One region of the Arthrobacter sp. 08Y14 genome, then DNA from elsewhere that is predicted to be linked to it. Evidence: predicted binding sites of a transcription regulator. Region 1 holds the regulator's gene; the other holds the start of a gene.
The links. The regulator Rex, encoded in region 1, represses fermentation and respiration genes when NADH is low (regulators of the CRP and FNR family bind a similar motif). The targets are predictions, from matches to a motif close to CTTGTGAANNNNTTCACAAG.
Positions count from the first base shown of each region.

Region 2: a site for Rex is predicted at 8,851-8,870, ahead of CXR03_RS16305 (queuosine precursor transporter). Genes of this name have one in related genera too.

Region 1 is NZ_PJIX01000001.1:662,802-677,747, forward strand. It holds gene CXR03_RS03095 (AMP-binding protein) at 1-452, shown strand, start outside; gene CXR03_RS03100 (1,4-dihydroxy-2-naphthoate polyprenyltransferase) at 550-1,434, shown strand; gene CXR03_RS03105 (DUF4229 domain-containing protein) at 1,461-1,772, opposite strand; gene CXR03_RS03110 (PLD nuclease N-terminal domain-containing protein) at 1,892-2,272, shown strand; gene ccsB (c-type cytochrome biogenesis protein CcsB) at 2,552-3,637, opposite strand; gene CXR03_RS03120 (cytochrome c biogenesis protein ResB) at 3,637-5,307, opposite strand; gene CXR03_RS03125 (cytochrome c biogenesis CcdA family protein) at 5,540-6,328, opposite strand; gene CXR03_RS03130 (TlpA disulfide reductase family protein) at 6,334-6,933, opposite strand; gene CXR03_RS03135 (histidine phosphatase family protein) at 7,027-7,689, opposite strand; gene CXR03_RS03140 (YceI family protein) at 7,831-8,376, shown strand; gene CXR03_RS03145 (hypothetical protein) at 8,546-9,334, shown strand; gene CXR03_RS18105 (hypothetical protein) at 9,546-10,253, shown strand; gene CXR03_RS03155 (redox-sensing transcriptional repressor Rex) at 10,281-10,988, opposite strand; gene CXR03_RS03160 (glutaredoxin family protein) at 11,019-11,309, opposite strand; gene CXR03_RS03165 (HAD family phosphatase) at 11,395-12,207, shown strand; gene CXR03_RS03170 (AURKAIP1/COX24 domain-containing protein) at 12,292-12,390, opposite strand; gene CXR03_RS03175 (helix-turn-helix domain-containing protein) at 12,538-12,750, opposite strand; gene gdhA (NADP-specific glutamate dehydrogenase) at 12,934-14,274, opposite strand; gene CXR03_RS03185 (helix-turn-helix transcriptional regulator) at 14,357-14,914, opposite strand.
Region 2 is NZ_PJIX01000004.1:96,058-111,003, forward strand. It holds gene CXR03_RS16275 (S8 family serine peptidase) at 1-3,860, opposite strand, end outside; gene CXR03_RS16280 (glycosyltransferase family 2 protein) at 4,155-5,132, shown strand; gene CXR03_RS16285 (polysaccharide pyruvyl transferase family protein) at 5,129-6,580, shown strand; gene thiD (bifunctional hydroxymethylpyrimidine kinase/phosphomethylpyrimidine kinase) at 6,664-7,509, opposite strand; gene CXR03_RS16295 (hypothetical protein) at 7,606-8,082, opposite strand; gene CXR03_RS16300 (TetR/AcrR family transcriptional regulator) at 8,075-8,752, opposite strand; gene CXR03_RS16305 (queuosine precursor transporter) at 9,000-9,740, shown strand; gene tgt (tRNA guanosine(34) transglycosylase Tgt) at 9,749-11,023, opposite strand; gene CXR03_RS16315 (FUSC family protein) at 11,196-12,269, shown strand; gene CXR03_RS16320 (DUF6707 family protein) at 12,331-13,203, opposite strand; gene CXR03_RS16325 (NUDIX hydrolase family protein) at 13,265-13,804, opposite strand; gene CXR03_RS16330 (YdeI family protein) at 13,920-14,591, shown strand; gene CXR03_RS16335 (class II glutamine amidotransferase) at 14,750-14,946, shown strand, end outside.

The DNA.
Region 1 (14,946 bases):
ACATCCTGGCGGACGGCTATCTGGGCCGGCCCGAACTCACCGCGGAACGCTTCCGGTTCAATTCCGGCAAACGCTGGTACCGGACCGATGACACCGGCAACGTGGAGAACGGCCGGGTCACGGTGTCCGGGCGGCTGGATGACGTCATTGTCAGCGGCGGCGTCAAGATCTCCGCCGCGTCTGTCGGCGCGGCCATCGAGCAGTTGGCCGAAGTCTCCGATGCCGTGGTCCTGGGCCTGGACAGCCCGGAATGGGGCAGCATAGTCGCTGCCGCCGTCGTCGGCTCCGTTGATCCTGAAAAGGTTCGCGACGTCGTCCGCACAGCGCTGGGAAAGGCCGCGGTGCCCAAGGTGGTGCTCCTGCTGGAGGCCCTGCCGCTGCTGGCCAACGGCAAAACCGACCGGATGGGGATCCGCCAGCTGCTGGCAGCCGCCGGGCACACGCACCCCTGATGTCTGCGCCGGGCCGTCGGCCCGACGGATTTCGCGCAGCGAAGCTGCGGCAGAATAGATCCCAGAGAACCTTCACTAGAACAAGAGGATGTTGATTGTGGCTACAGCCGCGCAGTGGTTAGAAGGAGCCCGCCCCCGCACTCTGCCGATGGCGGTGGCTCCGGTCATTATCGGCACCGCCGCGGCCTATGATCTGGGTTCGTTCAAACCCCTGAATGCCGTGCTCGCCGCGCTGGTGGCCATCCTGCTGCAGGTAGGCGTGAATTACGCCAATGACTACTCGGACGGTATCCGCGGCACCGACGACAACCGGGTTGGCCCGCTGCGGCTGACCGGCTCCGGCGCGGCACGGGCCAAGCAGGTCAAGTACGCGGCCTTCGCCTGTTTTGGTGCGGCCATGCTGGCTGGCCTGGTGCTGGTTATCCTGTCTTCCGCCTGGTTCCTGATCCTGGTGGGGGTGGGCTGCGTCGCAGCGGCATGGGGTTACACGGGCGGACGCAACCCCTACGGCTACATGGGCCTGGGCGACGTCTTCGTGTTTGTGTTCTTTGGCCTGGTGGCGACGCTGGGTACCACGTACACGCAGGCGGGACAGATCAGCCTGCCGGCGGTGCTTGGTGCCGTCGGCACCGGACTGATCGCCATGGCGCTGCTGATGGCCAACAACGTTCGGGACATCCCCACGGACCGCGAGGCCGGAAAGCGGACCCTGGCCGTGCGGCTGGGCGACGAAGCGGCCCGCATCAGCTACGTCATGATGCTCGCGGTGGCCATTTTGCTGCCGCTGTTCCTGGCCTCCGACTACCCCTGGGTGCTGCTGGTCCTGCTGCTGATCCCGGCCTGCCTGATGCCCAGCTGGCTGATGCTCAAGGGCAAGAAGCGCCGGAGCCTGATCCCGGTCCTGAAACAGACGGGGCTGATCAACCTCGGGTTCGCCCTGCTGTACAGCCTCGGCCTGGTCCTCACCCGGATGCTGGCGTAGGTGTAATGCCCGGGTAGGTTCGGCGCTTACTTATCCTCGCGGGGACGGCGGTCGGAGTTGATCTGCACGTCCGGGTGCGCATCCAGCAGGCTGTCCTCAGCGCCGGCGTCGTCACGTTCAACGCGGTTTGTGGTCCGCGGATTGTTGCCGTGGAAGCGCTGCTGCACAGTGCGTGCCGCCTCGTCGCGCATGTCGCGGAAGAACAGGTACGTCACGCACCACGCAAGTATCGCGCCGACAATCGCGGAGAGCACCAGCCCCAACCCAAGCCAAACGCATGCTGCAAAGAAGACGGCCACCAAACCAAGGCGGAGAGCGGTAAATTTCCAGAAAGCCACACCGCCATTCTAGTGGCTGTTCCTGTGTGCAGCTTCTTCACGGCCACGAGGGCGCCCGCCGACCCGCCCGGTATGGAACTCACAGCTGAAGGTCAGCTGCGCTCCCCTACAATTGAGTCATGCCTCGCCTCGTGCTTTTCGGTGTCATCATTGTCGCCGCCGTCATTATTTACGCCATCGTCGACTGCGTCATGTCGCGTGCACAGGAGGTGCGCAGCATCTCAAAGGCGGCATGGATCTTCACGATCGTGCTGCTGCCGGTGCTCGGCGCGCTCCTGTGGTTCCTGTTTGGCCGCCCAATGAGCGGCCCGGAGCCGAAGAACCGGAAGCCGCGCCATCCCACCGCTCCCGACGACGACCCGGAGTTCCTGCGTAACCTGGCCATCCGCCGTCGGCAGCAGGAGAAGGAAGCCGAGCTCAAGCGCCGTGAGGCTGAACTCCGCGAGCGTGAGAAGCAGGCCGGAAATAAGAAGAACGACGACGAAAAGCCCACCACGTAGCTGCAGCGTCCAGCCGCCAAACCCGCTCCGGTCATCCCCGGGGCGGGTTTTTTGTTGACCGCGGCGCGCCTGGTCTGCCGCCATGGCCATTCCGGCACCCCGAGGGCAGAGACTATGCCGTTCACCACCGTCCAGTGTCCCGACGACGCAGGAATCCGCGCCCTGAGAGCGGCAGGAACGGGACACTCGACGGGCAACAAAAAACCCGCCACCCGGCGAACCGGAGGGCGGGTTTTTAGCGGCCGAAGCCGGTCAGTGCGTTAGACGCCGGTCATTGCATTAGACGCCGGAGTAGCTGTGCAGGCCGGCGAAGAAGACGTTGACGATCGTGAAGTTGAAGACCACGCACAGGTAGCCGACGATCGAGAGCCAGGCGGCACGGGTGCCGGTCCAGCCGCGGGTGGCACGGGCATGCAGGTAGCCGGCATACACGACCCAGATCACGAAGGTCCAGACTTCCTTGGTGTCCCAGCCCCAGTACCGACCCCAGGCCTGCTCGGCCCAGACGGACCCTGCCATGAGGGTGAAGGTCCACAGCACGAAGGCCACGGCGTTGATGCGGTAAGCGAAGTTCTCCAGGGCCTGGGCGGAGGGGACAATCCGCAGGAACGTGAGCTTGGAGGTGCCGCCGGCGCGAATCTTGGACTCGCGGTCCGCCTGCAGCAGCTGCAGGACGGACATGGCGAAGGTCAGTGTGAAGAGCGCGGAAGCAATGACGGCGACCGACACGTGAATGATGAGCCAGTAGCTTTGCAGCGCCGGAATCAGGTGGGCTACCGGCGTCGGGAAGCCAATGGTCGCAACCATCATCATGGTCAGGATCAGAGCCAACACAAAGGTGCCAAGGAAGCGGAGGTCCCGCTTGAGCAGCACCAGCAGGAACACGATGGCCACTACGAGGGCGCCGGTGGTGCAGAACTCGTACATGTTGCCCCAGGGCACCCGGTGGGCGGCGAGCCCTCGGGTAACCACGGCAGCGGTGTGGATCAAGGCGCCAAGGATGGTCAGTGCAACGCCGACGCGCGCGGTGTTCCGTCTCGCTCCGACGTAGCCCATGGAGGCGTCGGCTGTCTGGGCCACGGCACCGCCGTCGGCAGCTGTGCCGTCGGTATCCCAGCCGCGTACGTTGCCGTCCGCCAGATATGTGTCCGATCCGGCGCGGCCCGAGCGGGCGGATGCACCGGCATGGGCCGGTACCGGCGCCCCGGCCTTCTGCTCGGAGAGCTTGGATTCCACGGCCTGGATGGTTTTGCTGCTCTTGGCGAGGTCCCAGGTGAAGGCAAGGAACGCCACCGTATAGGCGAACGCCGCCAACAGCATGAACAGCTCGCTGTACTCAGCGAGGGCGTAGTCAATGGAGGGCATTACGAGTCCTTACCTGTTTCCTTCTTCTGCGCGGCACTGCTGTCCGCTGATGCTCCGGGCTCTGTGTCCCGGTCTGTCGTGTGCTGTCCGGAGCCCGGAGCAGATGCTTCCCCCGCGCCATTGTCCTCCACTGAGCCGGTGCCCGCCAACCACTGCTTCTGCAGCAGATCGCGGACGGCGGCAGCCTCAGTGGACAGGCGCTGGTCCTCGCCTCGGGCCAGGAGCCCGTATTCGACCATGATCCGCCCGTCGGCATGGGTGCCGGTGCGGACCCAAACGCGGCGCCGGGCAAGGAACAGTGAAGCGGCCAGGCCCGTGAGGGAGAGGGTGGCGAAGACCAGAACCCAGATTTTCGCCGGATCGTAGTGGATGTCCAGGGCAGCGTAGCGCTTGATGCTGTCAAAGCTGATGGAGCCCTTGCCCTCGGGCAGCTCATAGGTTTCCCCAACACCCAGGACAATGCCGCCGGCATCCAGGTTGCGGCTGTTGATTTCCGTGAGGTCCTCGGTGTCCAGGACATACACGTTGCTGGGCACGCCGTCATCCAGGCCAAGGTCGCCGTAGTACGCATTGAGGTTGAGCTGCGGATTGATCGGATCGGGGTCTCCGGAGTAGGACACGCCCTGTTCATCAAGCATGGCGGTGGGCAGGAAGAAGCCCACGAAACCGAGCTGGTCCGGCTTGGCATCCGGAGCCTTGATCACCATCAGGGACGTGTACATGCCGTCGCTGGGGACGGAGACCACGGGCCCCTGCAGTGCGATGTTGCCATCGCCGTCGCGCACGGTGACGACGGGAGCATAGCCGTTGCCGACCAGGTAGACACGGCTGCCGCCGATGGTCAGCGGAGCGTTGACCTTGAGCGTTTCAGTATGCTCCGCAGCATCCGGGCTGTCCTTGACCGTCATTTCGGCGGTGAAGTCCAGGGGCTGGCCGTAGTGGGTGGGCGACTCGCGGTCGAACCGGACGTTGAACTCGTCCAGCGTCAGCGAATAGGGCGCCAGCTGTTCCTCGGTGAAGCTGGTGCCCGGGGTGAACGAGTCATAGCCCACCAGGGTGTTGACGAAGGACTCCCCCTCCACCACCACCTTCTGGCCGCTGTAGCCAAAGAGCCCGCCGATGGCAATGCAGATCAGCACGCCGATCAGGGCAGTGTGGAACACCAGGTTTCCAATTTCCTTCGCGAAGCCGCGTTCCGCTCCGACGGAGGGACGGTCGGTATCCAGGTCCCGGACATCCACCCGGTAGCCGCGCTTGCGCAGCAGCTGTGCGGCCTCCTTGACGGCGGCGGCAGCGGTGAGGCCCGACGACGCCGGCACAGCCAAGGTGCCGTACTCCGGCAGCCGGGACAGCCGCTTGGGGGTGCGCGGCGGCTTGGAGCGCATGGCGCGGTAGTGTGCCTTGGCGCGCGGAATGACGCAGCCAATCAGGGAGATGAACAGCAGCAGGTAAATCGCCGAGAACCAGACGGACGAGTACACGTCGAAGAGCTGCAGCCGGTCCAGCCAGGGGCCGGTGTCCGGGTTGTCCTTCAGGTACTGCGTGACGACGGCGGGGTTGGCCGGCCGCTGCGGAAACAGCGATCCGGGCACCGCGGCGACGGCCAGCAGCAGCAGCAGGAACAGTGCGGTGCGCATGCTGGTGAGCTGGGTCCAGGCCCAGCGAACCATGCCCAGCGGCCCGAGGGACGGCAGCTGGACGTCTCCGGCGGAGCCTTTGCCGCCGGGGCCTTTCCGCCCGCCCTTGCCGCCGCCGGGCACGCCGGAGGCACTTGCGCCGTTGTTCTCGGCTTCGGTCAAAACTTCCGGTTCGCGCTTCAACTGGCTCTCATGGTTCTTTGAAGGGGGCTTGTGCCGGGCAGGGGCTCCGGCAGTCCTTGGTCTTTTGTCAACGGCATTGTCATCAGATCGGCAGGGTCACACTATCCAACCAACCTTGGAGATTGTTGATCCAAATGTTCCAGACTCCTGTGATCATCAGGACACCGAGTGCGATCAGCATTCCGCCGCCGAAACGCTGCAGTGCAAGCCGGTGGCGGCGGAAGACACCAAGGGCGCCCATGCCGCGCCGGAATCCGAGAGCGATCAGCAGGAACGGAAGGCCAAGTCCGAGGCAATAGATGAAAGTCAGGAACGCGCCCTTGGCGGCGGTGGCATCATCTCCGGAGAAGGACAGCAGCTGCACGGCCGAGAGTGTGGGGCCAAGGCAGGGGGCCCACCCCAGTCCGAACGTGATGCCCAGCAGCGGCGCGCCCCACAGCCCGGCCGGCGGGCGGGCGGTGATCTTCCGGTCCCGCTGGAACCAGCTCAGGCCACCCATGAAGACAATGCCCAGGACGATGATGGCTGCGCCGAGGACCTGCGGAATCCAGGCCTGGTCCGCACCGCGCAGCCAGCCGCCCAGTTGGCCCACCCCGGCACCGATGATGACAAAGACGGCGGAAAAACCGAGCACGAACAGGCCGATCCCTACCAGCATCCGTCCGCGGCGCTGCTTCTGGAGGTCAACACCGGTCAGGCCGGTGACGTAGCCCAGGTAGCCGGGAACCAGCGGCAGAACGCACGGAGACAGGAACGACACCAGCCCGGCCAGGGCTGCCACGGGAATGGCCAGCAGCATGGATCCGTTCAGGATGGTTTCGGCGAAAACATTGGCGGTAGGCACACCCGCGGCGAGGGCTGAGGGAAGCATGCCGGCTAAGCTGCCAGCGCGTCGGAGATCAAGGCCTTCAAGGTGCCCTTGTCCGCCAGGCCCAGGATGCGCGCAGCCACGCGGCCTTCGCGGTCCAGGACCAGCGTGGTGGGAACGGCCGACGGCGGCACGAACTGGGTCATGGCCAGCAGGATTCCGCCGTCCTTGTCCTGGAAGCTGGGATAGGGAATGCTGAACGACCGTTCAAAGGCTTCCGCAGTATTGCGTTCATCCCTGATGTTCACTCCGAAGAAGCGTGCCCCCTCGGGTTCGAACGTGTCGTGAAGTTCCACCAGATCCGGAGCTTCCTTACGGCAGGGCGCACAGGCGGCGTACCAGAAGTTCAGCACCACCACGCTGCCGGCAAACTCCGACGACGAGACGGTGGTGCCGTCAAACAGGGTGCCTTCCAGCTGTACGGGCTCGCCGCGCTGGTCTGACGCATATTCGGTGACTGAGCCGTCACCGGCGATGTAGTTCTTGTTGTCCCCCGCTTTGGCCTGCGCTGCCAGCGGATCCTCCACCGCGCAGCCCGATGCTGCCGCCACTGCGGGCACGCCGAGGGCCAGGCCGGCGCCCAGCTTCAGGAAGGAGCGGCGGCGCATGGCATCCGGCTGGGGAGTGCTCTGAGGATTCTTCAACTATTTCCAGCTTTCATCGCGGCAGGGGGGCCACTTCTACAACGCGTAGTAATTCTATTATGCTCCCGGGATGTTCGCTGCACCGGGGAGAAGGTCGGCGGAGGGCTCTGCGTACCGGACACCAATGAGGGTGTCGCCGTCGAAATCCAGGGAGGTTACCGAGGTAAGGGTGCACTGGCGGTTGCGCGGATCATGCCAGAGTTTGCGGCCCTCGGCGGACAGCCGGGTGACCCAGATGGGCAGCTGGTGGCTGACCAGCACGGCTTCGGCGCGGTCCCCGCCGAGCTCGGTGGCGCGCAGCCGTGCATCCGTCACCGCAGCCATGACCCGCTCGGCCTGGGCGGCATACGGTTCACCCCAGGACGGCTTGAAGGGGTTGTACATCAGCGGCCAGTATTTTGGGTTGCGCAGCCGGCTGGTGACGCCGGAGAGCCCTTCGAACTTGTTGGTTGCTTCCAGGATGCGCTCGTCGGTGGTGATATCCAGCCCCAGGGAAGCGGCGATCGGTGCGGCGGTCTCCTGCGCCCGGGTCAGCGGTGAGGCCACCAGATGAACCAGCTTGGCGCCGTCGTTCTTCTGCGCCTCAAAGTATCCGGCGACACGGCGGGCCATCTGCTGGCCCAGCTCCGACAGGTGAAACTCCGGAAGGCGTCCATAAAGGACTCCGTCGGGGTTGAAGACTTCTCCATGGCGGACGAGGTGGATCGAGGCACGCGACATGTTCCTAAGTTTCGCAGAGAGAGTGCGCAGGACTAAATTCGTCACAATGCTTGAAGCTTGAACTAAACCGTGCGATAGTTGATGCAAATGCATGGACATGCAGCGGGGCACCGCCCCGATACCTACCAGCAGCAGGAGCACATCATGATCCCCAGCGGACTCACCACCGGTACCTGGACCCTCGACGGCTCGCACAGCGAGATCGGTTTCACTGTCCGCCACGCGGGCATCAGCAAGGTGCGCGGCAACTTTGACGACGTCACCGCCGTGATGGAAATCGGGCCCTCACTTGAGGATTCCGCCATCAACGCCGTCATCCAGTCAGCTTCCTTCAACTCGAATGACGCCAACCGCGACGGCCATGTCAAGGGCGCCGACTTCTTCGACGTCGAGCAGTTCCCCGAACTGACCTTCACCGTCACCGGCATCGAGGGCTCCGGTGAAACCTACCGGGTGTCCGGCGACCTCACAATCAAGGGCATTACCCGTCCGGTGGTCCTGGACACCGAGTTCAACGGCGTAGCCGTGGATCCCTTCGGCGCCACCCGCGCCGGCTTCTCCGGTTCCACCGTCATCAGCCGCAAGGACTTCGGCCTGACCTGGAATGCCGCTCTGGAAACCGGCGGCGTCCTTGTCGGTGACAAGGTGACCATCAGCGTTGACGCAGCCTTCGTGGCCGCAGCCTAACCAGGACATTGATCCCGCTCCGGCGGGCCGCAGCGGACACCCTGGCCTTCGGGCCGGGGTGTCCGTCGTTTATGCCCCGGGATAGGCTGGAAGGGAACCGATTACTGCTTTCCTGCCGGTCGGTCCTTTGCAGGGAGCAGTACCCGCACCAACGAGCAAGCAGGCGGCGATGAGTACCCCACCGAATAATCCGGATCCGCACGATCCGTTCGTTCCACCAAATCCCGGTCCGGCGGATGACCAGCCCAAATACGGACAGCGGCTGCCCCAGCAGCCCCAGTACGGGCAGGACCAGCCGTACCCTGCCTATGGCCAGCCGGGATCCGCCAATCAGCCCGGGCAGCATTCCTCCCCATATGGCCAGCCCTATGGACAGCAGCCGTACGGACAGCCCTACGGCCAGCCGCAAAGCCCTTACGGCTACCAGGCACCGCAGCCCTCCGGATATGCGTATCCGGGATCAGGCGGGCCGGTTCCGGGTGCCAAAGGGCCTGCGCCCCGCGAGGTTATGACCGGCTTCTGGCTCATCATCGCGGCCGGCATCGTGACCTTCCTGTCCACGATTATCACGGTGCTCTCCACCGCCGACGATCCCCTGGCCACGCTTCCTCCCGAAGACCGCCGGGTCATGGAGGACGCAGGTGTCACCGCGGAGCTGATGCGAAGTTCGTTCGTGACGGTCGGTGTGGTGATGGCGGCGATCGCCCTGCTGATCTACGTCCTGCTTGCCGTCCTGATCCGCAAGGGCAAGAACTGGGCAAGGATTGTTGCCACGGTGTTCGCGGCGATATCCGCCGTCGGGCTCCTGCTTTCACTGGTGACCGGAATCGCCTTCTCCTCGCCGCTGAACCTGCTGAACATGCTGGGCTCATTGGCCGGAATCGCCGGCATTTTCATGCTGTACCGCCCTGCGTCGCAGCCATATTTCCGCAGTCAGCCGCGTTTCGGGCCCTACTGACGGACCTCCAAGGCAGCCGCTGCCGAGGCGGCACGCACCAAAAAAGCCGGACCGTTTCCACGGACCGGCTTTTTTGGTGCCCGGGCCTCCCGGAGAGGGCCTGCAGTGGTCACAACAGCAGGGAAGCCGCGTAGCGTTTGATCTCCCGCTGGGATGGGCAGCCCATCCAGGCGCGGAGAGCGTATCCCTTTGGACGAAGGCGGCACCCGCGATGAGTTCCCTTCCTGCTTCCCCCAATCCACAAAAAACCCGTGTTTCCACCCTGGGCACCAAGGTGCGAGCATTGGTCACTGCACGCATCCGAACGGCGCGATCCGGCCCCGGGGAACCCGGCAGCGAGCCGGAGTCCGCTGCCCGGCCCACGAAAGAATATCCGGCGCCGCCGGCACCCAGGCACAGAGAGCTGGCCGGTGTGGTGGTTCCTGATATGCCCTCTGCGGTCCCCGCTCCTGCTTTGCCTGCCCGTATTCCCTATAGCGAATGGAAGGGGCCGCGGCCGCGTGCCGTCCGGGTGGCCTTTGCCCTGATCATGCTGGCTGGCTGCATCAGCCTCATCAGCGGTGTGCAGGCGAGCCGGGCACCCGTCACCGAGCTGCCGCCTCTCGTAGTCCAACTGGGAGAGCTGGGTGTTGACACCGGCGAATACGCAGCGGTTCTGCAATTCGTCACCTTGGCTGCCACGCTTGTGGTCTTCGGCCTCTATCTGCTGTTCGCCTCCATGATTCGGGAAGGACGGAACTGGGCTCGCATCGGAGCCTCGGTCCTGGTTGCCTCGGCACTGGTCTGGGCCGTCCTCAACGCCGTGGTTCCCCAGACGGTTGCACTGCTGGTGGCCGCCCTGGGCCTGGCGCTGCTGTACCGGCGGGACTGCGCCAGGTACTTCCGGCCCAGGCGGAGCCAGTATCTCGGCGAGCCCTGACCCGGAACCGCGACGGCGGCTCCGTTACTAGGTGGCCAGCCGGGCCCGCGCCTGCGCCGCTATATCCGAGGCTTGGGCCCGCTGGGCGTGGTAGGCCAGGATCTGAAGTTCGGTGGCCATGTCCACCTTGCGCAGCTGAACGTGATCCGGAACCTGGAGCACCACGGGCGCGAAGCTCAGGATGCTGGTAATGCCGCTTGCGATAACGCTGTCACACAGTTCCTGGGCCACCTCGGCGGGAACAGCCAGCACCGCCATGTTGGCCCGCGTACGGTGAACCACGGCTCCCAAATCCCTGACGGGGCTCACCCGCAGCCAGCCAACTTCCTGCCCTATGACCATTTGGTCGGCGTCTAACAGGGCCACCACTTCGAAGCCGCGCGATCCGAACCCCGGATACCCTGCCAGCGCCTTGCCGAGGTTTCCGGCGCCTATGATGGCAACCCGCCAATTGCGCGTCAGCCCCAGCGCAGCTGAGATCTGGTCGCTCAGGTAGGAGACCTCATATCCCACGCCGCGGGTTCCGTAGGAGCCCAAGTAGGACAGGTCTTTGCGCAGTTTTGGAGAGTTGACTCCCGCCGCTGCCGCCAGTTCATCGGAGGAGACGCGCTCCACGCCCTCCGCCAGCAGCGCGCCCAGCGCCCGCAGGTAAATGGTGAGCCGGGCCAGGGAGGCAGGCGGAATGTGCCGGTGGACAACTGCTCCTGCCGGTGCGGGTTCCTCAGAATTGCTCACAAAGTCTCTATCCGTCGGTGGATTTCCACTCTATGCCCGGCGGGAGTCCGGACGAAGCCCGGGCCACCCGTCTTCCAGGAGACGGCGGATCCTCGCCTCGTCCAGCTGCCAGAAGTCCCGCTGCACGCCGTCGATCATCAGCACGGGAATCTCTTCGCCGAACCGGGACGTCAGATCCGCATCGCCTTCAATGGACTGTTCGCGCCACTCAATGGACAAATCCCTGCTGATTCGTTCCAGCACCTTGCGCGCATCGGCACACAAATGGCACCCCGGGCGGGTAAGCAGCAGCAGGTCCGGAGCAGCCGGTGAAGAAGTCATACATCTAAATTAGCCGCTCGATCCATTTCTCATGCCGCTTTTAGTCACGGGCCGTTCGGACCAACTTTTTGCGTAGACTCGGGGTATGCCCAGAACCACCGCAGTACGAGCCGTCGAGCCCATGGCACCGGCGGTCAAACCTGGCGAGGCTGCGTTCTTCGACGTCGACAACACTCTGATGCGCGGAGCAAGCCTTTTCCATGTGGGGCGCAAGATGTACCAGCGCAGGGTGTTCACGCTTCGCGAAGCGTTCGGCTTTGCCCGCAAACAGCTCCGGTTTATGCTGCAGGGCGAGAACCTCAAGGATGTTCACTCAGTGCGCGACGCCGCCCTGACGCTGGCCACCGGACTGGCAGCCTCGGACATCCGCATTCTGGGCGAAGAAGTCTATGACGAGATGATCGAATCCAAGATTTGGCCGGGAACACGTGCTCTCACCGAGCAGCATATGAAATCCGGCCGGCCGGTCTGGCTCGTCACCGGGACCCCCGTGGAGGTGGCCTCCGTGATTGCTGACCGGCTGCACCTGACCGGGGCCCTGGGAACGGTCAGTGAAATCGACGGCGGCCTCTACACCGGACGCCTGGTGGGCGAGTTCCTCCACGGCCCCGCCAAAGCCGAAGGCGTGCGGGTGCTCGCGGAAAAGGAAAACCTCGATCTGCAGCATTGCTGGGCGTACAGCGATTCCTATAACGACGTCCCCCTGCTGAGCATCGTGGGCCACCCCGTGGCCATCAACCCCGATGCCCGGCTGCGCCGCCATGCCCGGGACCGCAACTGGCCCATCTATGACTTCCGGTCCGGCCGGCGCGCCGCAACCCTGGGGCTAAAAGGTGCCACGGTGGCCGGAGGCGCTTACGGCCTGTGGCGCGGTTTTTCCTGGGTCCGCTCCCGCTAGTCTTCCGGCCGCATCCGGGGCTTTTGGTTAAATGACAAACCCGCCGGCCCAAGGGGCGGCGGGTTTGTCCAGGAAAGATCCTGGTTACTTCTTGTTACGACGCTGGTGGCGGGTCTTGCGAAGCAGCTTACGATGCTTCTTCTTTGCCATACGCTTGCGGCGCTTCTTAATTACTGAACCCACAGAGTCCTCACAAACTTGAAATAGTCAGACGCCGGCTCCAACGCTTCGGCACCGTTGGCACCCGCGCGTCGACACCGGCAGTTAATTGCCACGGTGTAAAACGTTCTTTAACAGGGTACCGCCTCGCCGCGGTATCCAGTGACAGCGCTACGCGGTGTCTGTTCGGCGGTCCGCGACGGCGTTTTTAAGCACCTGCTGCACCGCGGATTCAGGCACCCGGTAGGAGCGCCCGAAACGGACGGCCGGCAGCTCGCCGGAGTGCACCAGCCGGTACACGGTCATCTTGGACACACGCATGACATCCGCGACTTCCGACACGGTCAGAAACCGAACGTCCGAGAAATTGCCCTCGTCTGCCATATGCCTTTTGTTCCTTTGCTGATGTGCAGCCACCAAGCTGCACGGCAGGTGAGTCCTCAGACGCGGATGCCTGCCAAGGGAATGCTGTCCGGTCTTCCACTCTAGTGTCTCACGTCACCCCAGTGAAGTTGGCGGGCCATCTTAGGCCTCCAATCCATCCTTTCGGCCGGAGAGCCTCCGGGCTCAGATCACGCCCTGGGCGAGCATGGCATCGGCCACCCGGACAAAACCGTTGATGTTCGCCCCCACCACATAGTTTCCGGGTGAGCCGTACTTTTCCGCCGTCTGCGCACAGTTGTCGTGAATGTTGACCATGATCTCGGTCAGCCGGCGTTCGGTGTGCTCGAAGGACCATGAATCGCGGCTGGCGTTCTGCTGCATTTCCAGCGCCGAGGTGGCTACGCCGCCGGCGTTGGCAGCCTTGCCGGGACCAAACAGCACGCCGGCTTCCTGGAAGATTTCAATGGCCTCGGGCGTGCAGGGCATGTTGGCGCCCTCTGCGACTGCCAGGACTCCGGATTTCACCAGCGTCCGGGCGTCACCGGCGTTCAACTCGTTCTGCGTGGCACAGGGCAGGGCCACTGTGGCGCCGGCGTCCCAGATGGAGCCGCCGGGAACATAGGTTGCTGAGCTGCCCCGGCGCTTGGCATAGTCGGTCATCCGGCCGCGCTCCACCTCTTTCACTTCGCGCAGCAGGGGTACATCAATGCCCGATTCATCCACTACGTAACCCTGGGAATCGGAACATGCAATGACGTTTGCACCGAGTGACTGTGCTTTTGCGATGGCGTTGATGGCCACGTTTCCGGAGCCGGAGACAATGACGCGCTGCCCGTCCAGGCTCAGGCTGCGGGTCTTGAGCATTTCCTCGACGAACAGCACCACGCCGAAGCCGGTGGCCTCGGGCCGTACCAGCGAACCGCCCCAGCTGGTGCCTTTGCCGGTCAGCACGCCGGACTCGTATCGGTTCGTGATCCGCTTGTACTGGCCAAACAGGTAACCGATTTCGCGTCCACCCACACCGATGTCCCCCGCAGGGACGTCCGTGTACTCGCCAATGTGGCGGTAAAGCTCGGTCATGAAGGACTGGCAGAAGCGCATGACTTCGGCGTCCGTTTTGCCGCGCGGGTCAAAATCGGATCCGCCTTTGCCGCCGCCGATGGGCATCCCGGTCAGGGCATTCTTGAAAATCTGCTCGAAGCCGAGGAACTTCACGATGCCCAGGTAGACCGAGGGATGGAACCGCAGGCCCCCCTTGAACGGGCCGAGCGCCGAGTTGAACTCCACTCGGAAACCGCGGTTGATTTGCACCTGGCCTTTGTCATCGACCCAGGGAACACGGAAAATGATCTGGCGTTCCGGTTCACAGATGCGTTCCAGAATGGCGGCGTCGCGGAACTCAGGGTGCTTCCGGAGCACCGGCTCCAAACTGTCGAAAACTTCGACTACCGCCTGATGGAATTCAGTTTCGCCCGGATTGCGGCGAAAGACTTCATCCCGGACGCTGATGAGTGTTGGGTCCATGGTGTGATGCTCCTTAGCGTATTTCCTCTTCTACGCTAGCGTTTGCGCGCCGTGCCTGCGATGTGTGACGGCGAAAGAAGGGCTAGGAGCGGCGACGCCGGAACTTCGGGAACTGCCCCAGCAGGTCTGCGGCGCGTTCCGCAGCCCTGCCCACAGTGCGGCCCAGATGGGGTGCGAGGGCCGGATCCACGACGGGAGGTGATGCCTCTGCACTTCCGGGCTCCAGCGCGGCGGCTGAGACCGCCGCTGCGGAACGGGGATCCGGCGCCCCTGGCCGGCCGGTGAACAGCGGCCTTGCCTGACGTGAGGGCGCAACTGCCGATCCCGCGGTTACGGACGCCGCCAGCCGGGAGTCTGCAGCGGATGCCGCCGAGAACGAGGGCAGGTCAAAGGCGCGCAGCCACAGCACAATCTCCTCCAGCGGAGCTGTCTGCAGCGAATAATAGCGCTTTTGCCCCTCGGCCCGCATGCTGACCAGACCAGCCTCACGGAGAACCTTCAGGTGCTTCGACACAGTGGGCTGGCTGACTTCCAGCTCTTCCACGAGTGTGCCCACGGACTTGTCTCCGCTGCGCAGCGCTCCCAGCAGTTCACGGCGGGTGCCTTCCGCAATGACCGCAAAAACATCATCGATGACCATGACACCCACTTTATCCGTTCCCCGGGGAAAGC
Region 2 (14,946 bases), on a different contig from region 1:
TAACCGTCCAGGCGGTTGATGAACGCCGCCATGGCTTCACGCGAGACATCCTCAAGCGGACGGAACGTGCTGTCCGGCCAGCCTGTGGAAACGCCCGAGTCCTTCATCCACGAGATTTCCTTGTGGAAGAGGTTGTTCGTGGCAACGTCGGTGAAGGAAGCTGCAGCCGGGGACTTGTAGCCCGAGGCGTCCTCAACGGAGCACTGCTCGCCGGCGAACCGGTTCATGAACGCAGCCATCGCGTCACGCTTGACCGGAGCCAGCGGGCGGAAGGATCCGTCCGGGTAACCGGTGGAGATGCCAGTCTCGGCGAGCCAGGAGATTTCCTTGTAGAACTGGTTATCCGTGGCTACGTCGGTGAACGGGCTGGTCGCCGGCGCGTTGTACGACGGGGATCCGGCCAGGCGGTAAAGGAACGCCGCCATGGCGTCACGGTTGATCGAGCCGAGCGGGCGGAAGGTACCGTCCGCATAACCCGTGGTCAGGCCCTGATCGGCCATCCAGTTGATTTCAGTCTCGAACTTGGTTCCGGCGACGTCGGAGAAGCGCAGGGCGCCCACCTCAATCGGAGTGACCTGGTCCTTGACCCCTTCGGCGTTGTGGTGCTGCAGGAACAGGGCCTTGGCGTCCGTGGTGCCCGCCTGGCGGTTGACACCCAGAACGGTCTGGTCCTGTGCAACGAAGGTGCTGACAGCTTCGCTGCCCTCCGCGCCGTTGAACCACACAGCGGGCTGTGCGACGTCGAAGGCGATCCAGTCGGTGGAATCGACCGGAACCATCTGTCCGCTCTCATCCACGTTCATGACGTTGGAGGTCATGACGCGGTAGTTGATCGGTGCCGAGGTGCTCAGGTCCAGGCCCAGTGCAGCGGCCGGGATCGGAAGCGTCACCACATTGGTGTCGAAGATGTTGGTATCAACATCACCGAACTGGCCGTTGGCCAGTCCCAGGAAGTCCAGCGGAGCAGCGAGTTCATCGTTTTCCACGGACAGGATCTGGAACACGGTCTGGTCCAGGCCGGTGGCCCGGGTGGTCAGGGCAACAAAGTTGGCCTTGCCGTCCGAGTCGGTGTCCAGCTCGACCTGGATCTGGCTGTTGCTGTTCAGCGTGGCCCAGTTCTGCCACGTGCTCAGGCCGATGGTCAGGTCCGCTGCATTTACATCCGCGCCCGCTGCTGCGAGTGCGGGTGCATTGGAGGACGCTCCCACAGTCCGCAGGTCCAGTGAGGACAGGGACTCCAGCGCCAGGTTGGTCCGGCGCGGGCTTTCCGCACCGAGGACCAGCGGGGTGACCAGTGAGACGTAACCTTCGCTCTTTTCGCCTTGGGCAAGGCCCCGGCCGTTGAACGTGGCTGCTGTGGAGAGGGCGTCCGCGCTCGGGAACGTGATCTTGCCACCGGTCTTGAGGTCCGAAACAGGCTTCGGAGCCGAGTACACCGGAACCCGCAGGACCGAGTCGTCGCTGGTCAGCTGCAGGCGGCCGGAGGCTTCGGCCAGGTACTGGCGGGGAACGCCAAGCTGATCCTTCTCAGCGGCCGGGTCAATGGTCTTGGCCAGTGCTGCCGGATCGTCAACACGCAGGGTGACGGCAATTTCGGTCTTGCCGTTGGCGGGGACCGTTACCGGACCGCCGTCAACAGTGATCGATACTCCCGGGACCTTGGTGGCTTCGAGGTACTCGGCCGTGTAGGTCTTCGGGGAATCGCCCTTGTTCTCGATGGTCACCGAACGTGAGAGTTCAACCGGGGAGGCACCGACTTCCAGGACACCAAAGTTGACTGACGTCAGGCCCTGCTGGTCGGTGGCGTAGGCGAAGACCTTGGTGTTCAGGGCATCGAGCGCATCCACGCGGCCCGAACCAACGCGGTTCGGCGCGTAGGCCACTCCGTCGCCGGTCAGGAGGTCATGGGTGGCCGTATTCATGATGATCGACTTGACCTCATACGGGTTGTAATCCGTGGCGCCCACAACCAGCGCGGCAAGGCCGGCAACGTTCGGGGCGGCCATGGAGGTGCCGCTCTTGATGGAAGCTCCGCTGCCGGTGCCTACCTGTGCGGACTTGATCTGCGTTCCGGGTGCAGCGACGTCGGGCTTGATGACGCCGTTGGAACCGTGGACGCCCCGCGAGGAGCTGTCGTTCAGGGTATCGAGTGCACCGGACTCGCCGGTCACACTGCCCACGAGGGTCGGATCCAGCCGGACCTCAAGGGTTCCGGCCTCGGCGGCGGGACGCAGTTCCTCGGAGGTCTTGGCCGTGAACTGCATGCCCGGGATGGCGGCGTTTCCGGCAATGCCGGCGCTGAAGCCATTGAGGGTGGAGTCGATGACGACGCCGGCGTAACCGGCTTCTGCTGCGTTGTTCCAGCGGACGCCGGAACCGCATTCGCGGGTGGCCGCATTCTCATCCCAGGAAAGCCAGACCCACTTGCCGGCATCAGCGCCGGCGTCGAGCGGAGCGCAGCCGTCGGAGTTGTCACCCTCAGGGCCCATGACGACGGTTCCCGTCAGAGCCTCGGTCGAGGCATTGGCGTAGTTGAAGCTGGCGGTGTACTGGCCGGCTGCGACACTTTCTGCCGGGGCAACAACCTGCCCGGCGTCCAGAGTGGTCTGGGAACCGACGCTGTTGGCCACGGTCAGTGCGGTTTCGGCGCTGCCGGGAGAACCGCCAATGTCGTAGATATCTCCGGAGTTACCGGAGGAGACCACGGACAGGATGCCCTGGGCGGTGAGGGCGTTGACGATGTCGTTTTCGGGATCGTCATAGGCAGGGAAGCTGGAGCCGAGGGACATGTTGACGACCTGTGCGCGGTCGCTGAAGTCGCCGTCGTCATTGGGGTCGAGGACATAGTCCAGGGCCTGGCCGACAACTTCGGAGGACCCGTCGCAGCCAAAGACGCGGATGCCGACAATCTTGGCTTCGGGAGCCGTGCCCGGGCCGATTCCCATCTTGTTGACATCGTCGGCGGTGAGCGCTGAGTAGTCGCCCCGGAAGGTGGTGCCGTCGGCGTTGGTGCCGTAGCCCGCGGCGGTGCCCGCCACATGCGAGCCGTGGCTCTGGCAGTCCAGGGGATTCGCGTCAGGCTTCGGAATGGGGCTGTACAGCGCGGGATCCGAGGGATCCGCGTTGTATTCGTCGCCCACCAGGTCCCAGCCGCCGGCAAACTTCTCCGGGTCATAGAGGCCCGAGTCTGCGGCCGGCACAGTGTCGGAGGCCTGCGCCTGGGCGAAAGCCTCAAGGGTGCCGGGGCCGCCGAAATCGGAGTGGGTGTAATCCAGCCCGGTATCCAGCACGGCGATGGTGACACCCTCGCCGGTCTGGTCCCGCTGAACCCAGGAGTCCAGAGCGCGGACGTCGATATCCCCGCCCTTGTTGTCGAAGGTCTTGGGGACGATACCGGTGATCTTGGCGACGTCCCCGCGGGCTGCCAGGGCACGAATGGCTTCGGCGTCTCCGTTGATGGCTACGCCCGGAAGGGTGTTGGTGGTGGTGTAGATGATGCTCGATGAAGCCTGCGCTGCAACTTCCTCAGCCTGCGCTTCAATGGCAGCCCGGATCTGCTGGACTTCCGGGGCTTTATTGAGCGGTGCAGCGAATCCGTCCCGGACTTCCTGCGGCTGGGTCTGTTCAAAGGCGCCCTTGCCCGTGAACTGGACGAAGACGGACACTGGTCCCTGCTTCGTCTTCAAATCTGTAGAGACTTTCAAATCCGGCGTTACCCGGGGAAGTCCCTGGGCTGTCGGATCCCCCGGTGTGTTCCCCTCAACGGCCGCAGCCGGGGTCCACATGCTGGAGACCAAGGCCAGGCCGGCAATTGTTGCCAGCGCAGCCTTTCCTGATCTCCGATGGTTTGGATTGTTCATTTTTCTCCTTGTTAGAGAGTTCGCCGGAGCTTGGGGCCGCAATCTGGTGATTTCGGAACCCACCGACCGTGACCGGGCAATGAGGAAGTGACTAAATGGCTGAGCTGGTTATGGTGGAGATGAATTAGGTCCACGATTCTTTCGGTCAGGATCCAAATCATGGCGCTACTGGTACCTTTGTTTGTCTCTATTCGGATGTCAACAGTAAGTAGCATTCCTTTTTTTCATGACGGCGCAGCCCGTTGGGGATCGGTATATCGTGGAAGCTGAACCCGACCGAACCGTGGGAGTGAAGTGCCAGCGCAGGATCCAGTAGCCGTCATCGTCCGGACCAAAAACCGGCCGCACTTCCTCCAGCGGGCCCTCCAAGACATTTTTGACCAGACCTACCGTCAGTTCCGCGTGGTGATCGTCAACGACGGCGGCAGCGCCGAGCCGGTGGACAACGTGGTTGCACGGTTGCCGGAGGCGGCCAGGGAGCGCGTTGAGATCCTGCACAACAAGCAGAGCCTGGGGATGGAAGCTGCATCCAACTCCGGTGTTCAAAGCTGTGATTCCGAGTACATCGTCATCCATGATGACGATGACCTTTGGCACCCGGAATTCCTGGAACGGACAGTTTCCTATTTGGATAACTCTTCGGATGCAGGGGTTGTTGTGCGAACCCAAATAAGGTATGAGGAAATTGTCGACGGACAAATCCTCAAGACCGGTTCGGCGCCTTTTTGGGAAAACATGCAGCAGATATCGCTGGGCGACATGCTGCAGATTAACCGCGCGGTGCCCATCTCGTTCCTTTACCGCCGCTCCCTGCATGAAGAACTTGGCTATTTCAACGAATCCCTCCCTGTCTGCGGTGACTGGGAATTTAACCTCCGGGTGCTGACGCGCCATCGTATTGGATTCCTCGACGGGGAGCCGCTGGCGTTCTGGTGCCAGCGGCCCGCAACCGGAGGTGACGACGCCAACAGTCTGTTCGCCAAGGCGCGGGACCACGAGCGGTTCGACCGCAGCATCCGGGATGAGTATCTGCGCAGGGACCTCAGTAGCGGCAGGGACCTGGGAGTCCTTCTCCAGATCAGCGCCATGATGGCCGAGCAGGAACAGATGCTGATGGAGAACCGGCAACGGATGGTCCAAATGCAGGAACAGCTAACCGATGCCACCCAGCGGCTGGAACACATCATGATGCAACGGACCAGCTTCCTCGCGCGGGCGGGCACGGCGGCAGCAAAGATCAAGGGTGCGCTTAAGGGAGTGCGGCGGCGATGACCCTGCGGATTGCCGTCCTCGCCGATCTCGGCCAGGACACTTACCATGCCGGTGACGAAGCCATGGGGCACGCGGCCGCGGATGAACTCCGGAGCCGCGGACTGCAGGTCCTGATGCTGTCCCGCAACCCTGAACAAACCCAACGGCTGTTTGGCCTGGACGCAGCACCTGCGCTTGCTTTCCCCTGGCCGCCTGCCGAGCGGGAAGACTACCTGCGCCGAATCCAGGCACACCTGGCCGGCTCTGCCGAATTGCCGGCTGGTGACCCGGCGCTTGGGCTGATCAGTGAGCTTGGGAAGTGCGACGGTCTGGTCATTGCCGGCGGGGGAAACCTAAATTCACGCTATGGCTGGCTGCTGTATGAACGTGCCGCTGTGGTCGCCATCGCGCGGTCGCTGAACATGCCCGTTGTGGTCTCCGGGCAGACGCTGGGGCCGCAGCTCAGTGCCGAGGACACCGTAGTCCTGGCCGATCTGCTCCGCGCCGCGGAATTGACCTCCGTGCGGGAGCAATCTTCGGCAGAACTCGCGCGCCGCATTGGTGTTCCCGCCGTGCGGGGGGTGGACGACGCGTCATTTCTGTCCGTAGGGCGCACCTTTGATCCGCCGGAGTCCCGGTACGTAGCCGTCACGATTTCTCCGCTTTCCGGTTCCATGGAAAATCTCTATGCCTTGCTGGGCGCAGAGTTGGACGCTCTGCACCGTCGAACCGGGCTGCCTGCGCTGTTCCTTCCCCATGTAGGGATCGGAGACGAGGACGGTTGGGACAACTTCGCCCATGCCCGCATTGCCGAGTCCATGTCCTCTCCCTTCCGCCTTATGCCGGTTCTCACCGCACGGGAAACTGCTGCGCTGACAGCCGGCGCTTCGCTGATTGTGACGTCCCGTTACCACCCGGTGGTATTTGGGCTTTCCCACTCAGTGCCCGTTGTCGGCCTTGCCGTGGATGAATACAGTGCGGTTCGGCTGAAGGGCGTAGCGGCCAACTGGGGTCTTGAAGATTTTGTCCTTCCCCTTCCGGGGCTGCAGGAGGGGCTGCTGTCTCCGGCCCTGGCAGAGGTCTGGGAGCGGAGGGAGGAAGTATCAGCTCATCTGAGCACAGTCCTGCCCGCCCGGAACCGTTGGTCCAAGCAGTGGTGGGACGGCGTGACGGCAGTCTTCTCAGACCGGGCAGTATCCGGTCCGCCGCAGGATCTTCCGCCGGCGCCCGTCTTTCGCGCTGCCGGGCAGTGGGCGGCAGCAGCCAGGGCCCTTGGCCAGAAGTTCTACGCGCAGTCTGCGATGGCTGCCCAGTCCGAGGCCGAGGAGGATCGACTGGGCTCCTACCTCGCACAAGCGCACGGGGAGCTGGCCTCCCTGCGGGATGAACACCGGCGGCTCTTGAACTCCCGGACGGTCAAGACGGCCCTTTCCCTGCACCGGCTATACGCGAAGCTTCTCCGGCGTTAACCGGCGGCGTTAACTGATGCCGCAGAAAGGTACCGGCGGCCATTGGCCACCGGTACCTTCTGCGGGCCATAGTTGCAGGGTTATTAGAGCGCGGGGCCATTCCCCGCGTTACCCTGCCACAGGGCGTCAAACGGGGTGTGGGAGGAAACCCGGTTCCGGATCCCCTCGGTCACAAAAGCCTTTGCGGTCTTTGCGGCTTCCAGCGGGGTGGCTCCCTTGGCGAGCTCGGCAGTAATGGCTGCCGCCAGGGTGCAGCCGGCGCCGCTGACAGCCACTTCGCCGACCTTGGGTGCCCGGAGCACTTCCATCGTCTCGCCGTCGTAAAACACATCCACGGCGTCGTCGCCCTCCAGGCGTACTCCGCCCTTGGCGAGGACCACGGCTCCGGATGCTTCGTGGATGCGGCGGGCTGCTTCCTGCAGGTCTTCGACGCTTTCGATGGAGTCCATGCCGGACAAGGACATCGATTCAAAGTGGTTGGGGGTAACGAAGGTTGCCAGCGGCAGGATCTGCGCCTTGAGTGCCCGGTCCGTGTCCAAAGCGGCTCCCGGCTCCTGGCCCTTGCAGATCAGCACCGGGTCAAGGACGATGTTGGTCCATTCCTGACTCTGGAGGGCCTTGGCAACGGTGTCGATCGTGGCGGGCGTTCCCAGCATGCCGAGCTTAACAGTGGTCAGGTCATAGGCGGTCTGGATGGCCTCAAGCTGGTCACTGATGACCTGGGGTTCCACCGGTACAAAGCGGTGACTCCAGTTATCTTTCGGATCAAAGGAAACGATGCAGGTCAGGGCAGCTATCCCGTACGTTCCGAGTTCCTGGAACGTTTTTAGGTCGGCCTGGGCGCCGGCGCCGCCGGTGGCCTCGGAGCCGGCAATAGTCAGGGTGACGGCCGGGGAGGCTGTTTCGGCAGAGTGTGTGTTAGCAGACATGAGTCCATCTTCCACCCAAAGCGATCTTCGGTGCCACCGCGGCTTAATGCCGGCAGGCGGGGTGGATGAGGCGGGAACAAGGCCCGGAACCGGAAGCTAGGCACGGGCGAAAGGCCAAATGGTCGCCCGGCCGGCTGCCATGGCCAATCCGATGGCAACACCCATGAGCAGCGGCACAAGGACTGCATGAACGCTCAGGCCGATGATGACCCAGCCGAGCAACAGCGGCACGATGAAGAAGGCCAGCACATGCAGGCCCTGGTGCTGGACGCCGCGCAGGAACCATCCCAGAAGCAGGCCGAGGGGAAGCGCGGTGAACAATCCGAGACCGGCTGCGTAGAAGGCGGCCACAACCACGGTCCAAACGTAGCCCCAGAAGTCCCGGGACGTCCCCCACCCCACCACAATTGTGGCGATTGCGGCCAGGACAATGCAGGCAACCCCGTATCCCAGAGCGACGGCCAGCGGGCCGGGTGGAGCATATCGGTGCTGCGGCGCAACGGCGGCGGGAGCAGCCTGGGCGGGTATCAACGCGGGCGGAAGCACGACGTCGTCGCCGCCTTTGTCAGTCATCGCGTCGGGCTCCCTGGAAGAGGTGAACTACATCCTCCACAATATTGCGAACCACGGGCAGGCGGGAGAGGATGACCAGCTTCGCGGCCAGCGGAGCGACGTTCTCCACCAAACGGCGCGAGCGGCGCTGTCCCGGCGAGCGGTCATAAATCCAAAAAAGTGTCACCCCCATGTGCACCAGCCACAGGAGCTCGGGCAGGTCGTCGCGGATGGCGAGCGGCGGCTGCGGGCGTGACACGGTGACGGCCTGGCGGAACATGGCGATCGATTTGGCCCGGCCAACTCCCATATCCGCACCGGCGCGGGTGCCCCGCGGGGAGGCCGACGACGGCGGCATGGCAGTGCGCAGGAAATGGGCGCCAAAATCGTGAAACGGGCCCATGACGTCCAAGTTGGCCAGCAGAATCAGGCGCAGGTGCTCACCCAGGTTGTGTCCGTCGCGAAGCAGGGGCAGGGCGGCACTGCGGTGCTCATCCTGCAGATGCCGGTACAACTCGGCAACGAGTTCATCTTTGGAGCGGAAGTAATAGTACGCATTGCCCACTGACACCCCTGCCGTTTCGGCGATGCAGCGCATGGTGGTGTCGGCGTAGCCCCGGGTGCGGAACAGGGTGAGAGCGGAATCAATCAATAGCCGTCGGGTCTTTTCACTCTTGACCGTCGCGGTCATCAGCGCTCCTTAGTTCAGTTGTCGGCGCTGGTTCGGTCATAGGCGCAGATCCGCTTATATGCGCTCAATTTCCGGCACGCCTGCAAGAATACAGCACTTTTTTGAACCTGTTCAAAAAAGCCGTGGCGGTGCGGCCGGGCAGAACGTGGCAGAATTGACGGCGGCCCCTGCGGGCCGCCCGGTGCAGCGGGCACAGTGCTAATACAGCCGGCGGAAGCCAGGCGAACCACTAGGAAACGGAAGACCCATGCACACCTCCACCGGCATCGATCCGGCGCCCGCTCCGGCATTTGCCGTCCGCGGCAGCTCCCATTACGACATCATCCTGACGCTCATGTGCGTGGTGATCGTCATTTCCAATATCGGCGCCACCAAGGGCGTGGTGCTGGGACCGTTCTTCGGCGACTTCAGCATCGTGACCGACGGAGGGTTTTTCCTCTTCCCGCTGGCCTACATCCTCGGCGACGTCATTAGCGAGGTCTACGGCTTCAAGGCGGCGCGGCGGGCCATCTTCATGGGCTTTGCGGTTGCGGCACTGGCTGCGGCCAGTTTTGCCGTGATCATCGCACTGCCGGGATTCGACGACGACTACGGGCAGGCCAAACAGGCGGCGCTGGAACTGGCACTGGGTCCGGTGTGGCAAATCGTGCTGGCCAGCCTGCTCGGCTTCCTGGCCGGACAAACCCTGAATTCCTGGGTCCTGGTCCGGATGAAGGAAAAGTTCCGGGAACGGGCACTGATCGGACGGCTCATGGCCTCCACCGGCGTGGGAGAGTTCGCCGACACCCTGATCTTCTGCGCCATTGCCGCGCCGGTCATCGGCATCACCGACGCCGGCGGCTTCATCAATTACGTGATCTTCGGTTTCGTCTACAAGACGCTCATTGAGTTCCTGTTTGTTCCGGTTACCGCCGTGGTCATCAAGGCCATTAAGAAGCGCGAACCGAGTTACGGCGCTGCAGTGCCTGCCGGTACGTCGGAAGGCTGAGCTGCAGGTTAGACCTTGGCGCTGTAATAGTTCCCGAGCGTTTCCGCCTTGAAGTCGAAGAACGACCCGTTTTCAATGGCCAGCCGTGCGTCGTCCACAAGCTTCACCGTGAAGCGTTCATTGTGGATCGACACCAGGGTGGAGGCAACCATTTCCTTGGCCCGGAACAGGTGGTGGATGTAGGCCTTGGTGTAGTGCGCGCAGGCGTAGCAGTCGCAGCCTTCCACCAGGGGAGTGAAGTCCTTTTTGAAGCGGGCGTTGGAGAGGTTCAGCCGCCCGTGCGGCGTGTAGAACGCCGACGTGCGGGCCACGCGGGTGGGGGAGACGCAGTCGAAGGTGTCGGCACCGTTTTCAATGGCGGTGAAGATGTCGTCCGGTTCGGAAATCCCCAGCAGATGCCGCGGCTTGTCTTCGGGCAGTTCCTCGGTGCACCAGCGCACGATCGTTCCGAGGTTTTCCTTCTCGAGTGCTCCGCCGATGCCGAACCCGTCAAAATCCATGGCGCCCAGATCCCGGGAAGCCTTCCGGCGCAGGTCCTCATACTGGGCACCCTGCAGGACACCGAACAACGCCTGGTAGGGCTTTCCGACGCGCTCCTCGGTGAGCCGCTTATGCTCGGCGATGCAGCGCAGAGCCCACAGCCGGGTGCGTTCCAGTGACATTTCCTGATAGGCGCGCGAGTTCATCAGCGTGGTCAGCTCATCGAAGGCGAACATGATGTCAGCGCCGATCTGGTGCTGGACCTGCATGGAGACCTCGGGGGTGAAGCGGTGCTTGTCGCCGTTGAGGTGGGACTTGAACCACACGCCGTCGTCATCAATGTGAGCCAGGCGTTCCTTGCCGGGAGCGACGGCGTCATCCGCGCCGGTGGCGTGCGTGGTGCCGTCCGCATTCATGTTGATGACCTTCTTGAAGCCGGCGCCCAGGCTCATGACCTGGAAGCCGCCGGAATCGGTGAAAGTGGGACCGGACCAGTTCATGAACTTGCCCAGGCCGCCCGCGGCGTCGAGGACGTCGGGGCCCGGCTGCAGGTACAGGTGGTACGCGTTGGCCAGCAGCGCCTGCGCGCCCAGATCTGCCATCGACTCGGGCAGCACGGCCTTGACCGTTGCCTTGGTTCCTACGGCGATGAACGCCGGTGTGGCGATTTCGCCGTGGGGTGTGGTGATCGTGCCGGTGCGGCCCTGGAATTCACCGCCGTTGGCCTGCGTCTGCTCAGCTGTTGGGGCAGTGGTTTCGCGCAGGCGCTTACCGAGGGCAAAGGAGAACGTTGAGGAAGACACCCCTCCATTTTGCCTTACCCAACAGTGCCGGCTGTTTCCCGAAGCGGGTGCTGCTCCGGCTGGGATGCGCGCCACATATTTCCGGGTGCGGCAACGGGCGGGCGTACGGTGGAAAGAGCGGCGTCGGCCGCACCCCAAACAACTGCAAAAAACGTCCCTGAAAGCTGCCCTCTTGAACCTGCTGCGCGATATGTTCCGGATCGCACCCGCCCACAATGATCATCAGGTGGCGGTCCGCTGCGGGCTCGGGGTGGGGATTCCCCTGCTCCTGCTGCTTGCCTTCGGCCGTATTGATTTGGCGATCTTTGCCAGTTTTGGGGCGTTTACCGGCATCTACGGCCGGAATGAACCGCACCGGCAGCGGTTCGGGCACCAGCTGCGGGCCGGCGCGCTGATGCTCGCTGTCATCACCGCCGGAGCGCTGACCTCCCGGCTGGAGCCGGACGCGTGGGGAATTGTCCTGGGCACCACCGCAGTGGCGGGACTGGGGACACTTGGCACCGGGTTCTGGCGGCTTCGTCCCACCGGTTCGCTGTTCCACATCTTTGCCTACGCCGCCATCTCTTCGGTGCCGAACCAGCCGCCCGTGTGGCAGGCACTCTTGGCGGCTGTGGGAACCGTTTGCTTTTCCCTGCTGCTTGGCCTGTCCGGGCGGCTCCACCCTGCACACCGCACGCCGTGGCTGAAGCCCGAACGACCCCGTTTTACCGCTGCGGCGCGTAAAACCGTGTGGATCGACGCCGGCCTCTACGCAATCGCTGCCGCGGTTGCCGGGTCCATCGCCACACTGATGGGCATCGGCCACAACTACTGGGCGATGGTTGCAGCAACCGTGCCGCTGGTGGGGGTGGGCGTGCGCCACCGGCTCTACCGGGGCCTGCACCGCATCCTGGGGACCTTTGCCGGGCTGGTGCTGACCGCACTGATTCTGCTCCCCGGGCTGGAACCGTGGCAAATGGTCGTCGTGATTGCGCTGCTGCAGTTTGGTGCGGAAATGCTTGTGGTCCGGCAGTATGCACTGGCCCAGGTGGTCATCACGCCGCTGGCACTGATCAGCACCGAGCTGGCGCATCCGAGCAACTCGGCGTTGCTGATCAAGGACCGGGCCGTGGAGACGGTTATCGGAGCGGCAGTGGGAATGGTCATGGTCCTGATCATTCACTTGCACAGCCGGCGTACGAGTCGCAGTGCACATCCGGAGCAGGCTTCAGGGCAGCTGCCCGTTCCGGCGGCCCCGCGTTCCTAGCGGTCGACCGTTGTGTCCAGGGGGCGCCCGTTAGGTCGGGCCCCTGGGTGAGGTGAGGGCCTTACAGATCCAGGTTCAGGCCGCGGACGGCAATCAGTTCGTTGCGGATGCGCCGGTCCAGCTCATGCTCCGAAAGTGTTTGCGATCCGCCGTGGGCGCGCAGGTACAGCAGGGCATCCAGCCTCAGGACACGCCAGTCGCGTTCGCCGTGTTCATCGCCGGCCTCCCCTGCGCGGTGGATTTCCCGGTCATACAGGTTGGGTTCATTCAGCTGGCGCTGCAGCAGTTCCGCGGCCAGCTTGGCCTTCAACGGATCGCTTTCCGCTGCGTCTCCGGCACGGACAGCCTGCGCATAGGCGGCCGAAGTTTCCTCGTCGCCCGCTTCATGGGTGATATGCGCGGCCAGGGAGAGTGCCCCCTGGATCCAGTTCCACCGGCCAAAGTTGCCGTCAAAGGGCAGTCCCGTGATGATGTTGCAGACCTGCAGAGCGTTTTCGGCGTCGTCCAGGTCCACGTACAGGGTGTGTGCCAAATCCCGGACGTCCTGCAGGTTGCTTCCGGATTTCACATTCAGTCCACGGCCGAGCCGTGCAGCCACTTCCTGGACACGGTCCTCATCCGGGTGCGCAGCGGCGGCGGCGGCAACGACGGCGGCATAGTCCTCCTCCTCCACCGGTGCCACCCGGACCGCGTCCGCCGGGGAACCGGACGGTGCCGGTGCCTGGACACGCACGGAGGAGCCGTAGGCCAGGCGCAGCGTCATGCCGTCTTCGAGAACAAGGAGAACCAGGGCGGGCACGCCGAAGTCGTCATTCTCCACGGAGCTGTCCTTCACCGGAGCCAGTGAGGTGCTTTCATGCACCGGAATTTGCCCGGGCGCAAGCAGCTCGGCATTGACCCGGAATGTGTAAGACTCCGGCTGGCTCTCAGGCATAGCAGATTCCTTCTCTTCGCAGCAGTCGGCCCCCAGTATATAAAGATGCTGTAACGGGTACTCAGCGGCCCCAGCTGGCCGAGGCCAGTGCCTGCCGCAGCAGGTCACCGCGTCCCCCCGCAAACTCTGCATAAATGTCGGGGCTTAGCGCTTCCTCGGGCGTCAGCCAGGACAGTTCCAGGGCGTCCTGCCGAGGGTCGCATTCACCGGTGACGGGGATCAGGTAGGCCAGCGCGACGGCGTGCTGGCGCTCATCGGTCAATCCCGACTGGGAGGGCGAGGGGAAATACTCGGCCACGGCAAACGGAACCAGAGCCGGAGGCAGCTGGGGCAGGGCCATCGGGCCAAGGTCCTTTTCCAGATGGCGCAGCAGCGCGGCGCGAATGGTTTCCCGGTACATCACGCGTCCGGAGACAAAGGTCCGGACCATCTTGCCCTCGGCAGTGGCCTGCAGCAGCAGGCCCACTTCCGTGACGTAACCCAGGGGATCGCAGCGAACCGGAACGGCTTCGACATAGACCATCGGAAGCCGTTGCCTCGCCTCGCTAAGCTCATCTTCTGAAAGCCAGCCGGGATAGGGATCAGGGGTACGAACACTCATAGAAGTGTTTTACCGCAAACCGGTGAACGCGCTCAGCCGACGCGCGGCGCTTTGGCCCTCGGCTGAACTACCGAAGGTACTTTTGCCCGGCGAGGGCCCGGTCTACGCTCTGAGGATGACCAGCAGCGACCCGCGGCCGCCACCGCCCAAGACGCCGCCCAAGACGCCGCCAAAATCACGGCCAAAGCCGCCGCCGAAGCCGCCGCTGCCCGAACTGCTGCTCCCGCATGCAGAAGCGTGGCGCACGTGGCTGGCAGCTCATCATGCAAGCTCGCCCGGGGTGCAGTTGATTCTGGGGCGAAAGGGCGGGACCGTAACAAACCTGTCCTACGCCGGAGCACTGCAGGAAGCGCTGTGCTTTGGCTGGATTGACGGACAGGCCAACAAACGCGACGGCGAAAGCTACTTTCAGCGGTTCACTCCGCGGGGCAAGCGCAGCATCTGGAGCCTGCGCAACGTGGGATACGTGGAACAGCTGGAAGCTGAAGGCAGGATGCAACCGTCCGGGCGCACCGCCGTCGAGCAGGCAAAAGCCGACGGCCGCTGGGACGCAGCCTATGCGGGGCCCGCTACAGCTGTGATGCCTGCGGACCTGGTGGCTGCGATTGCCGCGGTGCCCGCGGCACAGGCAACGTATGACATCTTGAACTCCCAAAACCGGTATGCACTGTTTTTTCGGCTCAGCACGCTGAAGACTGCTGCCGCACGCGAGCGCAGGATTGCCGCCGTCGTCCAGATGCTGGCAGACGGCGAGACTCCCTATCCGCAGCGGCGCACGCCGCTATGATCAGCGTGCCGTGCCTGCGGTCCCCATACCTCTGTGGTCCCCATGTGTCTGCGCGCTCTTGTCTTTGGAAAATGCCCGCGGGACTCTTGAATGCAAGCAACACTGAGCACGCCCGCGGCAGCTGAGCCTTGCTGCGGCATATCTGCGGAGGACCATCAATGTGTCGTCTCTTTGGCATGCACGCCGGTAAAACCCCCGTCAAAGCCACCTTCTGGCTCCTCACGGCGCCGGACAGCCTGTCCCGGCAGAGCCGGCGGGAAGCTGACGGATTCGGGATTGGAACCTTCGACGGCGAGGGGCGGCCGGTGGTGGATAAAGCTCCGATAGCAGCCTACGAGGACAAGGCCTTCGCCGC